Aquibium microcysteis: one gene and its partners. The protein of the gene in region 1 interacts with the protein of each later gene in a pairwise test. Links are inferred from orthologs where the notes say so. Each region holds a gene or a part of one and is shown on either strand. Other genes may lie near its edges.

Region 1 (4,584 bases):
GCTGGAAGAACAGGGCCGGCAGGGCGACATAGATGATGAAGACGTTCATCCATCCGAGCGCCTCCAGCGGCTGGCGCACCAGCCGGGCGACGACGAAGCCGAGGAAGATCAGCCCGAAGAAGGGCAGGACGAGGCCGAGGATCTCCGCCAATGTCTTTCTCTCCGTTCCCCGATCGAGCGAGGCGCTAGCGGTTGGCGGACGGACCGTCAAGCGCGGGGACTCTTGAATTGTCGTTCAGGTTGCGCCACTTATCGCCGAGGGTGTCACCATGAAAACAATTCGCGAAGCCAAATTCCAGATCGGCCAGGTGGTCTGCCACCGGCTGTTCCCGTTCCGGGGCGTCATTTTTGACGTCGATCCGGAGTTCGCAAACACGGAGGAATGGTACCAGGCCATTCCCGAACAAGTGCGGCCGCGCAAGGACCAGCCCTTCTATCACCTTCTGGCCGAGAACGCCGAGAGCGAATACGTGGCCTACGTCTCCGAGCAGAACCTCGTGCCGGACGAGACCGGCGAGCCGGTGCGCCACCCGCAGATCGCCGAATTCTTCGTCACCACGCCCGACGGACGCTACGAGCCGAAGCCGACGGTGATGAACTGACGCGCCAGGCCTCGGCCGGTCCCGCTACGAGACCAGTTCCACCTCGACCACGCCCGGCAGTCCGCGCATGGCGGACGCGATCTGCGGCGAGATGCGGTAGCGCTCCGGCAGCTCGATCTCGACCTCGCCCTTCCCGCCGTCCTTGATCACCACGAGGCTGACCTGCCCCTCGCCGCGCTGCGTCAGCCGGGTGGCGACCGCCTCGAGGGGAGCGGCGTCGCGCAGATAGACGCGCAGCGCCTGCTTGATCCGGCTGGCCTCCTCCTCCAGCGACTGGACGGTCTGGATGCGCAGGTTGACGCCTTCCGGACGGTCCTCCGCCTGCACGGTGATGACGACCGAGCGGCCCGGCTCCAGCATGTCTCGGTATTGCGCCAGCGTCTCGGAGAACATCACCGCCTCGAACTGACCGGATGTGTCGGAGAAAATGACCACGCCCATCTTGTTGCCGGTGCGCGTCTTGCGCTCCTGCTTGGAGGCGACGGTGCCCGCCAGCCGGCCGGCCGTCGCGCCGCGCTTGACGGCGATCGAGAAGTCGGCCCAGCTCTGGACCCGGAGGCGTTCCAGAACGGTCTTGTACTCGTCGAGAGGGTGGGCTGAGAGGTAGAAGCCAACAGCCTGGAACTCCCGGTGCAGCCTTTCGGATGGTTCCCAGAGGGCGACCGCCGGCAGCCGCAGCCTTTCGCGCGGGCCGGCGAGCGCCATGCCGAACATGTTGCCCTGTCCCGAATTCGCCTCCTCGGCCGCGCTGTGGGCGAGCCCCATCATCAGTTCCACCCCTGCAAACAGCTCGGCGCGGTCGCGCTGGAAGCAGTCGAGCGCGCCCGCCTGGATCAGGCTCTCCAGCACGCGCTTGCCGACGATGCGCGGGTCGATCCGCTCGCAGAAATCCTCGAGACTCTCGAACTGCTTCTCCTTGCGCTTCTCGACGATGTGGTCGACGGCGGCCTCACCCACGCCCTTGATGGCGGCGAGCGCGTAGTAGATCCGGTTCTCGCCCACTTCGAACGGCCGGAACGACGTCTTCACGGAGGGCGGCTGAACCTCGATGCCGAGCCTCAGCGCATCCTGGCGGAAGTCGGCGAGCTTGTCGGTGTTGTTCATGTCGAGCGTCATCGACGCGGCCAGGAATTCGACCGGGTAGTGCGCCTTCATGTAGGCGGTCTGGTAAGAGACGATGGCGTAGGCGGCGGCGTGCGACTTGTTGAATCCGTAGTCGGCGAACTTCGCCAGCAGGTCGAAGATGAAGTCGGACTGCTGCCTGGAAACGCCGCGCTCCACCGCGCCCTCGACGAAGCGGACGCGCTGCTTGTCCATCTCGGCGCGGATCTTCTTGCCCATGGCGCGGCGCAGCAGGTCGGCTTCGCCGAGCGAATAGCCCGACAGTTCCTGCGCGATCTGCATCACCTGCTCCTGGTAGACGATGACGCCCTGCGTCTCCTTCACCAGGTGGTCGATCTTGGGATGGATCGAGGCGATCTCCTCCTCGCCGTGCTTGCGGGCATTGTAGGTCGGGATGTTCTCCATCGGGCCGGGACGGTAGAGCGCGACCAGCGCGATGATGTCCTCGATGCGGTCGGGCTTCATGCCGATCAGCGCCTTGCGCATGCCCGCCGATTCCACCTGGAACACGCCGACCACCTCGCCGCGCGACAGCATCCTGTAGGTCTTCTCGTCGTCGAGCGGCAGCTTGGCGAGGTCGATGTCGATGCCGCGGCGGGCCACCAGCTTCACCGCCTTGTCGAGCACGGTCAGCGTCTTCAGGCCGAGGAAGTCGAACTTGACGAGGCCGGCATCCTCGACCTTCTTCATGTTGAACTGGGTGACCGGCATGTCCGATCGCGGATCGCGGTACATCGGGACGAGCTCGGACAGCGGCCGGTCGCCGATCACGATGCCCGCCGCATGCGTCGAGGCATGGCGGTAGAGGCCCTCGAGCTTCTGGGCGATGTCGAGCAGCTGTTCGACGATCGGCTCCTTCTCGACTTCCTCCTGGAAGCGCGGCTCCGCCGCGATGGCGTCGGCGAGCTTGACGGGGTTGGCGGGATTGGCCGGCACCATCTTGCAGAGCCGGTCGACCTGACCGTAGGGCATCTGCAGCACGCGTCCGACGTCGCGCAGCACGGCGCGGGCCTGCAGCGTACCGAAGGTGATGATCTGCGCCACCTGGTCGCGGCCGTAGCGCTCCTGCACGTAGCGGATCACCTCGTCGCGGCGGTCCTGGCAGAAGTCGATGTCGAAGTCGGGCATCGACACGCGGTCGGGGTTGAGGAAGCGCTCGAACAGCAGCGAGAAGCGCAGCGGGTCGACGTCGGTGATGGTGAGCGCATAGGCGACGAGCGAGCCGGCACCCGAGCCGCGGCCCGGACCGACGGGAATGTCGTGCGCCTTGGCCCACTTGATGAAGTCGGACACGATCAGGAAGTAGCCGGGATACTTCATGCGCTCGATGATGCCGAGTTCGTACTCGAGCCGCTCGGCGTACTGCTCCTGCGTGTAGCCCTCCGACAGCCCGATCGTGGCGAGCCGCATGGCCAGGCCCTCGCGCGCCTGGCGCTTCAGCTCCTCCGATTCCGCGCGCTCGGCCGCCTGGGGGTCGTCGTTCGACCCGGACGTGAAGCGGGGCAGGATCGGGCTGCGGTTCTTCGGATAGTAGGAACAGCGCATGGCGATCTCGACCGTGTGGTCGATCGCCTCCGGCAGGTCGGCGAAGAGGGCCGACATCTCGGCCTGGGTGCGCAGGTGGTTGTCGGGCGTCAGGCGGCGGCGGTTGTCGTCGCCGATGACGGTGCCTTCCGCGATCGCGATCAGCGCGTCATGCGCCTCGTAGTCCTCGCGGCCGGGAAAGAAGGCCTCGTTCGTGGCCACCAGCGGCAGGTCGTGCCGGTAGGCGAGTTCGATCGCCGCCGCCTCGACATGCCGGTCGTAGCCGCGCGGGCGCTGCAGCTCGACGTAGAGCCGGTCGCCATAGATGCGGCGCAGCCCAAGCAGGCGCTCTTCCGCCAGCGCGGCCCGATCCGCCTTCAGCGGCCGGCCGATCGGCCCCCCTTCGCCGCCGGTGAGACAAATGACCCCTTCGGCGAGTTCCGCCATCCAGCCGTCGCGGACATGCGGCCCCTCGCCCGCCGCCGTCTCCAGATAGCTGCGGCTGACCAGCCGCACGAGATTGGCGTAGCCCGCCTCGGTGGCGGCGATCAGCACCACGGCCGCGCGCTCGCGGCCACCGTTCCCGCGCCCGCCCGTGCGGGCCGACTGCGGCGCCTCGCCCTCGAAGACGACCTCCAGCTGGCAGGCGATGATGGGCTGGATTCCGTCCTTCGTGGCGTACTGCGCGAACTCGAGCGCGCCGAACAGGTTCGACGTGTCGGCGACCGCGATCGCCGGAGCGCCGTCCTTGACGGCATGCGCGACGATCTTCTTGAGCGGCAGCGCGCCTTCGAGCAGCGAATAGGCGGAATGAACGCGCAGATGCACGAAGGTGCGCACGGCGGCCGGGGCCGGCGCACGCGCGGCGGCGGCCTCTCGCTTCAGCGGGTCGCGGGGGGGACGGTCTGCCATGACGTGTTCTGCCGGGTCTTCGAGTCGGCCGCCATTGTCGGCGTTGCCGGGCGCGGCGTCCACCGCCGAACGGGCGGTGCCGCGACCGCGCGGCTCGAGCCTGTGGAAAAGGCCGGGAACCCGGCGATCAGATGGCCGAGACCGCCCAGTTGACGAGTGCGGCGGTCGCGTCGGCGAAGGCACGGTCGAGGGCCGCGACGAAGGCGTCGTTGCCCGTGCCGGTCACCGGTGCCGTCGCCTCGAAGCCGCGCGAGGCGCGCACGACGCCGTTGCGGTCGTTCAGGATGCGGACGAAGAACGCGACATGCGCGGTCTGCGCGCCGGTCGCGCGGATCTCGAAGGCGCGGATGTCGACGGAGATCTGGTAGTCGATCGCCAGGCCATCGCCGGGACGTCCGACGCCGCCGAACTTGCCCGACTTCTG
Region 2 (3,432 bases), 3.3 Mb from region 1 along the record:
GGTCGAGAAGACGCTCGAGAGGGCGGTCGGGGAATTTCGCACCCGTCCGCACGACATCCCTACCTCGAAGTGGCTGACTCACCTCATGGAGACCACACTTGCCGACAGTGGTCGCAACCTGATGAACTGATGTCCGGCCGTCCGCCGGCTCACCGCAGGACCATCGCGAGAACGAGCCCGACCGCGGCGCCGGCGGTCACCCCGAGCCCTATGCCGAGCGCCGGATCGCCGAACAGCACCTTGCCCAGCACGGCGCCGAGGCCGATTCCCACGATCACGCCGATGGCCGTTCTGATGAGGAAGGTCGTCATTCTGCGGACTCAGCGGTTCGCGGGCAGGCTGCTGCCGATCCCCGCGCCGATGAAGACACCCAGCACGATCCCGAGAATGATGTTTTCGAGCACCGAAACGCCGAGCACGGCACCGACGGCCAGACCGATCGTGACGCCCATCACGGCGTTCATGTAGCGCGTTCCCGGCATCGCTGGCCTCCTTTCGTCAGGGAGGAAATCCACCATGTCGGGGATGGTTCCGCCGCTGTGCCGGCGCACCCGCCTGCATCCTGGCGGCTCGCCGATTACTCCCTTGCATTTGCCGGCGCGATTGCCGATATGAGGGACGGGAGGTTGGTGGTGGACGAGCCACTCGCCAACCGGGTCAGGTCCGGAAGGAAGCAGCCCTAACGAGCTCCGGCACGGGTCGCCGTGCCAGCCTCCCACCTTTTCCATCCGCTCGCGCCGGTCCGGATGCGGAGCCGGACGTGGTCCGGATCGGGCATCGACGCTGCGGCGTCTCGGCGGCGAAACACGACAGTCCGAGCCGCGATACGGAGGCGAACCGTCCAATGAGCGAGGCCGGCGGCACCGACGCGACCGGGAACAGGGCGTATCGCGTCCTCGCCCGCAAGTATCGGCCGAGCGATTTTTCCGACCTGATCGGCCAGGAGCCGATGGTCCGTACGCTCACCAACGCATTTGCAGCCGACCGCATCGCCCAGGCCTGGATGCTGACCGGGGTGCGCGGCGTCGGCAAGACAACGACGGCCCGCATCCTCGCGCGGGCGCTCAACTACAAGACCGCCGATATCGATCGCCCCACTATCGACCTTGCCCTCCCGGGCGAGCACTGCAAGGCGATCATGGAGGGGCGCCATGTCGACGTGATCGAAATGGATGCCGCCAGCCACACCGGCATCGACGACATACGCGAGATCATCGAGCAGGTGCGGTACGCGCCGGTCTCGGCGCGCTACAAGGTCTACATCATCGACGAGGTGCACATGCTCTCGACGCAGGCCTTCAACGGCCTGCTGAAGACGCTCGAAGAGCCGCCGCCGCACGTCAAGTTCATCTTCGCGACCACCGAAATCCGCAAGGTGCCGATCACGGTGCTGTCGCGCTGCCAGCGATTCGACCTCCGCCGCATCGACGCCGGCCTGCTGGTCGGGCATCTTCGCGGTATCGCCGGCAAGGAGGGCATCGTCGTCGAGGACGAGGCGCTGGCCATGGTGGCCCGTGCCGCCGAGGGCTCTGCCCGCGACGCTCTCTCCATCTTCGATCAGGCGATCGCCCATGGTGCGGGTAGCGTCACCGCCGAGGCTGTGCGCGCCATGCTGGGCCTGGCGGATCGTGCCCGCGTCGTCGATCTCTTCGAGCACCTGATGCGCGGCGACGTCGCTGCGGCGCTGACCGAGTTCCGCGCCCAGTACGACAGCGGCGCCGATCCGGCGGTGGTCCTGACGGATCTCGCCGAGTTCAATCATCTCGTCACGCGTCTGCGTTTCGTTCCGGAAGCCGTGCGCGACGGCTCGCTCACCGAGGACGAGCGGCTGCGCGGCGCCGATTTCGCAGGCCAGCTCTCCGTTCGCGTGCTGTCGCGGACCTGGCAGATGCTGCTCAAGGGCATAGCCGAGGTGCAGGGCTCCAATCGCCCGGTGAGCGCCGCCGAGATGGTGCTGATCCGCATCGCCCACGCCGCCGCTCTGCCCACCCTGGACGAGGCCCTGAAGGCAATCGAGAGCGGTGGGGTTCCGGCCCTCCAACCCGGCGGAGCGCCCCGGTCCGCAGCGAGCCCTGCAGCCGATCGCCCCTCCGCACCCGTGGGGAACGGCGGTGGTGTAGCGGCGGTCGCGCAGGCGCGGATGCCCGCAGGCGCCGGCGGCCCGGCGATGCGGCTGGTCGAACCTGTGCCCCAGGCCCAGGCAGCCGTGCTGCCGTCACCCGTCCCGGTCGAGGAGGCGCCTTCGGTGCCGCTGCGCTCGCTCGAGGATATCGCGGCGCTCGCCGACGCCAACCGGGACATCGCCTTCAAGGTCAAGCTCAAGAGCTGCGTGCGCCTGGTCGCCATCGAGCCGGGCCGCATCGAGGTCAGCCTGACGCCCGACGCGCCCAAGGTGCTCCTCAACGACATGACGACCCGGCTGAAGGCCTGGACGGGCCGCAACTGGTTCGTTTCGGTCTCGCGCGAGGAGGGCAGTCAGACCCTTGCCGAAGTCGAGGCCGGCCGCCGCGAGAGCGCGCTCATGGACGCCCGTGCCGACCCGGCCGTCGCGGCCATTCTCGCCCGCTTTCCCGGCGCCAGGATCATCGACGTGCGCATCCCCGATGCGGCGGCACAGGACGTGGCGGAGGGCGACGAGACGTCGCTGCCGATCGATCCGGTCGCCGACGATGACGACGACGAACTTTGAGATCAACGGAAGGAAGACATCATGAAGGACCTCATGGGCCTGATGGGCAAGGCCAAGGAGATGCAGGCGAAGTTCCAGACCATGCAGGAGGAGATCGCGCAGATCGAAGCCTCCGGCCAGTCGGGCGGCGGCCTCGTCACCGTCGTGCTGTCGGGAAAGGGCGAGATGAAGAGCCTGAAGATCGATCCTTCGCTCTTCAAGGAGGACGACGTCGAGATTCTCGAGGATCTGATCCTCGCCGCTCACGCCGATGCCAAGGGAAAGGTCGAAGCGGTCATGCAGAAGAAGACGCAGGAACTGACCGCCGGCCTGCCGATCCCGCCCGGCTTCAAGATGCCGTTCTGAGCCGCTCCGGACGATCAGCGGCGGGTTCCTCCCGGTCCCGCTGCGCCTGGACCATGCGTTTCGGGATTGGAAATCGGCCGGCTGCGCCTACATTGTCGCCATGACACCGATTTCCGTTCTCGATCTTTCGCCCGTCCCGGAAGGCACCGATGCCGGTGCCTCGCTGCGCAATACGCTCGATCTCGCCCGCCATGCGGAGCGATGGGGATACCGCCGCTACTGGCTGGCCGAGCATCACAACATGCCGGGCATCGCCAGCGCCGCAACCGCGGTGGTCATCGGCCATGTCGCCGCCGGCACCTCGAGCATTCGCGTCGGCGCCGGCGGCATCATGCTGCCCAACCATTCGCCGCTCATGGTGGCCGAAGCCTTCGGCACCCTGGCCGCCCTGCACCCCG
Region 3 (3,395 bases), 2.8 Mb from region 1 along the record:
CGATCATTCAAATCCCGCGTGGACACACCATATGTATATGGAGGCCCGATCACGGGGCGGCAATGGCCGTCCCTCCACCGCGGATGGCAGCAACGTGCGATTTCCTTCCCTATTCCTGATCTTCCTGGTCGTCCCGCTGCTCGAGATCGCCGCCTTCGTGCTCGTCGGCAGCCGGATCGGGGTGCTGGCGACACTGGGAATGGTTCTCTTCACCGCCGTGGTCGGCTCGGTGCTCCTGCGCGTTCAGGGGTTCGGCCTGCTGCGGCGCATCCAGGCCGAGACGGATGCGGGCCGGGTTCCGGGGCGGGAGCTGGTGCACGGAGCCATGATCCTGCTCGCGGGCTTTCTCCTGCTCCTTCCGGGCTTCGTCACCGATGCCATCGGTTTTCTTCTCTTCATCCCGGCCTTCCGCGAGTGGATGTGGCGAAGCATCGCCAGGCGCGTGCTGGTGAAGGTCGACATGACGGGATTTCGGGCGGGCGGCGCGGACATGCGCCATCGGCGCGATCCGCGAACGATCGATCTCGACGCGGAGGAATTCAGCCGCACAGGCCCCGGGACGCGCGACGCCGACGGCAGCTCTCCCTGGCGCCGGATCGACGGCGACCGCTGAGGACGCGCGCCGCTTCGGGCCGGTTTCCGGTCGTCGCGCCCGTGCTGTCTGCTTGTAACGCCCTGCCACCCATGTTAGCCAACCGCCCGACCCGGCCGCCCGCGCGCGGCGACTTCACAAGGATCGAGTGACATGGCCGAATCGCAGGACAGCAACGCCGGTGGCGCAGTGAGCAATGGCAACGGCGCGCAGCCGACGCTCAACATCATGGCCCAGTACGTCAAGGACCTGTCCTTCGAAAGCCCCGGCGCACCGAACTCGCTGCGCGGACGCGACAAGGCCCCGAGCATCAACATCAACGTCAATGTCAACGCGAACCCGCTGTCTGAGAACGACTTCGACGTGAATCTGACGCTGACGGCGAAGGCCAACGTCGACAAGGAAGTTCTCTTCAACGTCGAGCTCGTCTATGGCGGCGTCTTCCGCATCGCCGGCTTCCCGAAGGAGCACGTCCTGCCCGTGCTCTTCATCGAGTGCCCTCGCCTGCTGTTCCCCTTCGCGCGCCAGATCGTCGCCGAAGCGACCCGCAACGGCGGCTTCCCGCCTCTGATGCTCGATCCGATCGACTTCGCCCAGATGTTCCAGCGCAAGCTCGCCGAGGATCAGGCCAAGGCCAAGGTGCAGATGAGCTGAGCCGGCGCGGCGACGGCTGATTTCGAGGCGGGCGGCGCGGCGAGCGGCGCCCGTTCTTCATTCTGCCGGCGCCGCTCCCGCCGCCTGCGGAAGAATGCGTTTCCATAGGGCCGATTCGCCCAGCGATTCGATCATCCGCGCGTGCGCTGCGCGTTCCGCATCGCCGAGCCGTGGAGCCAGCGGCCTCGGCCGTTCGGACAGGACGATCGCGACGTCGACGTCGGCGGTCGTCTCGACGACGGTCTCGACGATCTCCAGCCCCAGGGCAGCCTGCTTGCCGCCGACCAGCTCGATATAGACTTCCGCGAGAAGTTCCGAATCGAGCAGCGCGCCGTGCTTGGTGCGCCGCGAATTGTCCACACCGTAGCGCCGGCACAGCGCGTCGAGCGAATTGGGACCCATCGGATGCTTGCGCCGGGCGATCGCCAGCGTGTCGACGACGCGGTCCGCCCCGATCGGCTCGATCCCCAGCCGCGCGAGTTCCTGGTTGACGAAGCCCATGTCGAAGCCGGCATTGTGAGCGATCAGTTTCGCGCCTTCTATGAAGGCGAGAAACTCGCCGGCGATCTCGGCAAACCGGGGCTTGCCCTGCAGGTCGGCCATACTGATGCCGTGCACCGCCTGCGCCTCGGGATGAATCTGGCGATCTCCCGGATGGATGTAGAAATGGATGAAGCGGCCGGAGGGGAAGCGGTTGACGAGTTCCACGCCGCCGATCTCGATGATCCGATCCTCGCGCGAATCGAGGCCGGTCGTCTCGGTGTCGAATATGATCTCGCGCATGGCCACTTCCCCGATTCGCTCATGTCCATCGTACAGGCCGCGGGCCAGCGGTTGAACCGGTCTAGGCCGAACCCCCGCCCGACAATTCACCGATAATTCGGACGACCTCCCGCCGGGCCGGCTCCATCCCCTGTCCGGTGTCGATCACGAAATCCGCCCGGGCACGCTTTTCGGAGTCCGGAACCTGTTTCGCCAGGATCGCCTCGAACTTGCCCGCGGTCATGCCGGGACGCGCCAGCACGCGCGATCGCTGGACGTCCGCGGGCGCGCTGACCACCGCGACGCGATCAACGCGCCCCTCGGCGCCCACCTCGAACAGGAGGGGTATGTCGAGGACGACGAGGGGGGTACCGGCCGCGCGGTGCTTCGCCAGGAAGTCCATTTCGGCTTCGCGGACGAGCGGATGGACGATCGCCTCCAGCCGCTTCAACGCGGCGGAGTCGCCGAGCACGGCCGTCGACAGCCGATTGCGATCGACGATGCCGTCGACGACCGTCTGGGGGAACGCCGCAGCGACGAGCGGGACCGCCTTGCCCCGGTAGAGTTCGTGCACGACCGCGTCGGCGTCGTTGACCGGCACGCCCTCGGCAGCGAACATCGCAGCCGTGGTCGATTTTCCCATGCCGATCGAGCCGGTGAGGCCGAGGACGATCATCGATGGCGCTCCATGTCGGCGATCACCAGGTCGCGGAGCTCGGCCGTCACCTCGGGCGTCGACCCGAACCAGCGGGCGAAGCCCGGAACGGCCTGGTGCAGCAGCATGCCGAGACCATCGACCGTCGTCAGCCCCCGAGCCCTGGCGCTCGAAAGAAGCGGGGTCTCCAGCGGGACATAGACGATGTCGGTGACGATGGCCGAGGAAGGGAGCGGCTTCAGGTCGAAAAGCTTGCCTTCGTGCCGGCCGGCCATGCCGATCGGCGTGGTGTTGACGAGGAGATCGGTATCGGAAAGCAGTTCGGAACCGGCGTTCCAGTCATGCCCGGTCACCCGCTCGCCGAAGCGGTCGGCAAGGTCACGGGCCCGATCGATCGTCCGGTTGACGACGCGGATCTCGCGATAGCCTTTCTGGAGCAGCGCATACAGGATCGCCCTTGCACTGCCGCCCGCTCCCAGCACGACCGCGCGTCGCCCGGACGCCCAGCCCGGAGCCCGCGCGTCGAGATTGGCGGAGAAGCCTGACCAGTCCGTGTTGGTGGCCTCGAGGCGCCCGTCCTCGAGCCAGACGGTGTTGATGGCGCCGATGAGATCGGAGGCGTCGTCATAGGCGTCGACGACCGCGAAGGCCGTTTCCTTGTGCGGGATGGTGACGTTACCGCCGCGGTATCCGGCCGGTCCGATGCCGCGCAGGAAGGCGACGAAGTCCTCG

What was found. Proteins that work in one complex are often made in the same cells at the same time.
Region 2: the proteins of dnaE (region 1) and IAI54_RS23305 interact in binary tests that used the Escherichia coli proteins (3 or more experiments, as listed by UniProt). The link is inferred for Aquibium microcysteis from one-to-one orthologs.
Region 3: the proteins of dnaE (region 1) and dnaQ interact in binary tests that used the Escherichia coli proteins (3 or more experiments, as listed by UniProt). The link is inferred for Aquibium microcysteis from one-to-one orthologs.

Annotation. Positions count from the first base shown.
Region 1 is NZ_CP061080.1:1,588,411-1,592,994, forward strand. The notes cover bases 427-4,536. They hold dnaE (DNA polymerase III subunit alpha), read right to left. Parts: upstream 4,161-4,536; coding sequence 627-4,160; downstream 427-626. Other genes in these bases: hspQ (heat shock protein HspQ), read left to right, coding at 427-602; IAI54_RS07280 (ABC-type transport auxiliary lipoprotein family protein), read right to left, coding at 4,288-4,536. In the rest of the region: IAI54_RS07265 (AEC family transporter), read right to left, coding at 1-151; more of hspQ, read left to right, coding at 270-426; more of IAI54_RS07280, read right to left, coding at 4,537-4,584. UniProt on the Escherichia coli protein: DNA polymerase III is a complex, multichain enzyme responsible for most of the replicative synthesis in bacteria. This DNA polymerase also exhibits 3' to 5' exonuclease activity. The alpha chain is the DNA polymerase catalytic subunit.
Region 2 is NZ_CP061080.1:4,938,289-4,941,720, forward strand. Bases 309-3,266 are described here. They hold IAI54_RS23305 (DNA polymerase III subunit gamma/tau), read left to right. Parts: upstream 309-844; coding sequence 845-2,689; downstream 2,690-3,266. Other genes in these bases: IAI54_RS23290 (hypothetical protein), read right to left, coding at 309-311; IAI54_RS23295 (hypothetical protein), read right to left, coding at 321-464; IAI54_RS23310 (YbaB/EbfC family nucleoid-associated protein), read left to right, coding at 2,711-3,034; IAI54_RS23315 (LLM class flavin-dependent oxidoreductase), read left to right, coding at 3,135-3,266. In the rest of the region: IAI54_RS23285 (response regulator), read left to right, coding at 1-130; more of IAI54_RS23290, read right to left, coding at 150-308; more of IAI54_RS23315, read left to right, coding at 3,267-3,432. UniProt on the Escherichia coli protein: Part of the beta sliding clamp loading complex, which hydrolyzes ATP to load the beta clamp onto primed DNA to form the DNA replication pre-initiation complex.
Region 3 is NZ_CP061080.1:4,388,877-4,392,271, reverse strand. What follows is about bases 167-3,087. They hold dnaQ (DNA polymerase III subunit epsilon), read right to left. Parts: upstream 2,030-3,087; coding sequence 1,304-2,029; downstream 167-1,303. Other genes in these bases: IAI54_RS20535 (shikimate dehydrogenase), read right to left, coding at 2,681-3,087; coaE (dephospho-CoA kinase), read right to left, coding at 2,091-2,684; secB (protein-export chaperone SecB), read left to right, coding at 746-1,246; IAI54_RS20555 (FxsA family protein), read left to right, coding at 167-613. Also shown: more of IAI54_RS20555, read left to right, coding at 95-166; more of IAI54_RS20535, read right to left, coding at 3,088-3,395. UniProt on the Escherichia coli protein: DNA polymerase III is a complex, multichain enzyme responsible for most of the replicative synthesis in bacteria. The epsilon subunit contain the editing function and is a proofreading 3'-5' exonuclease.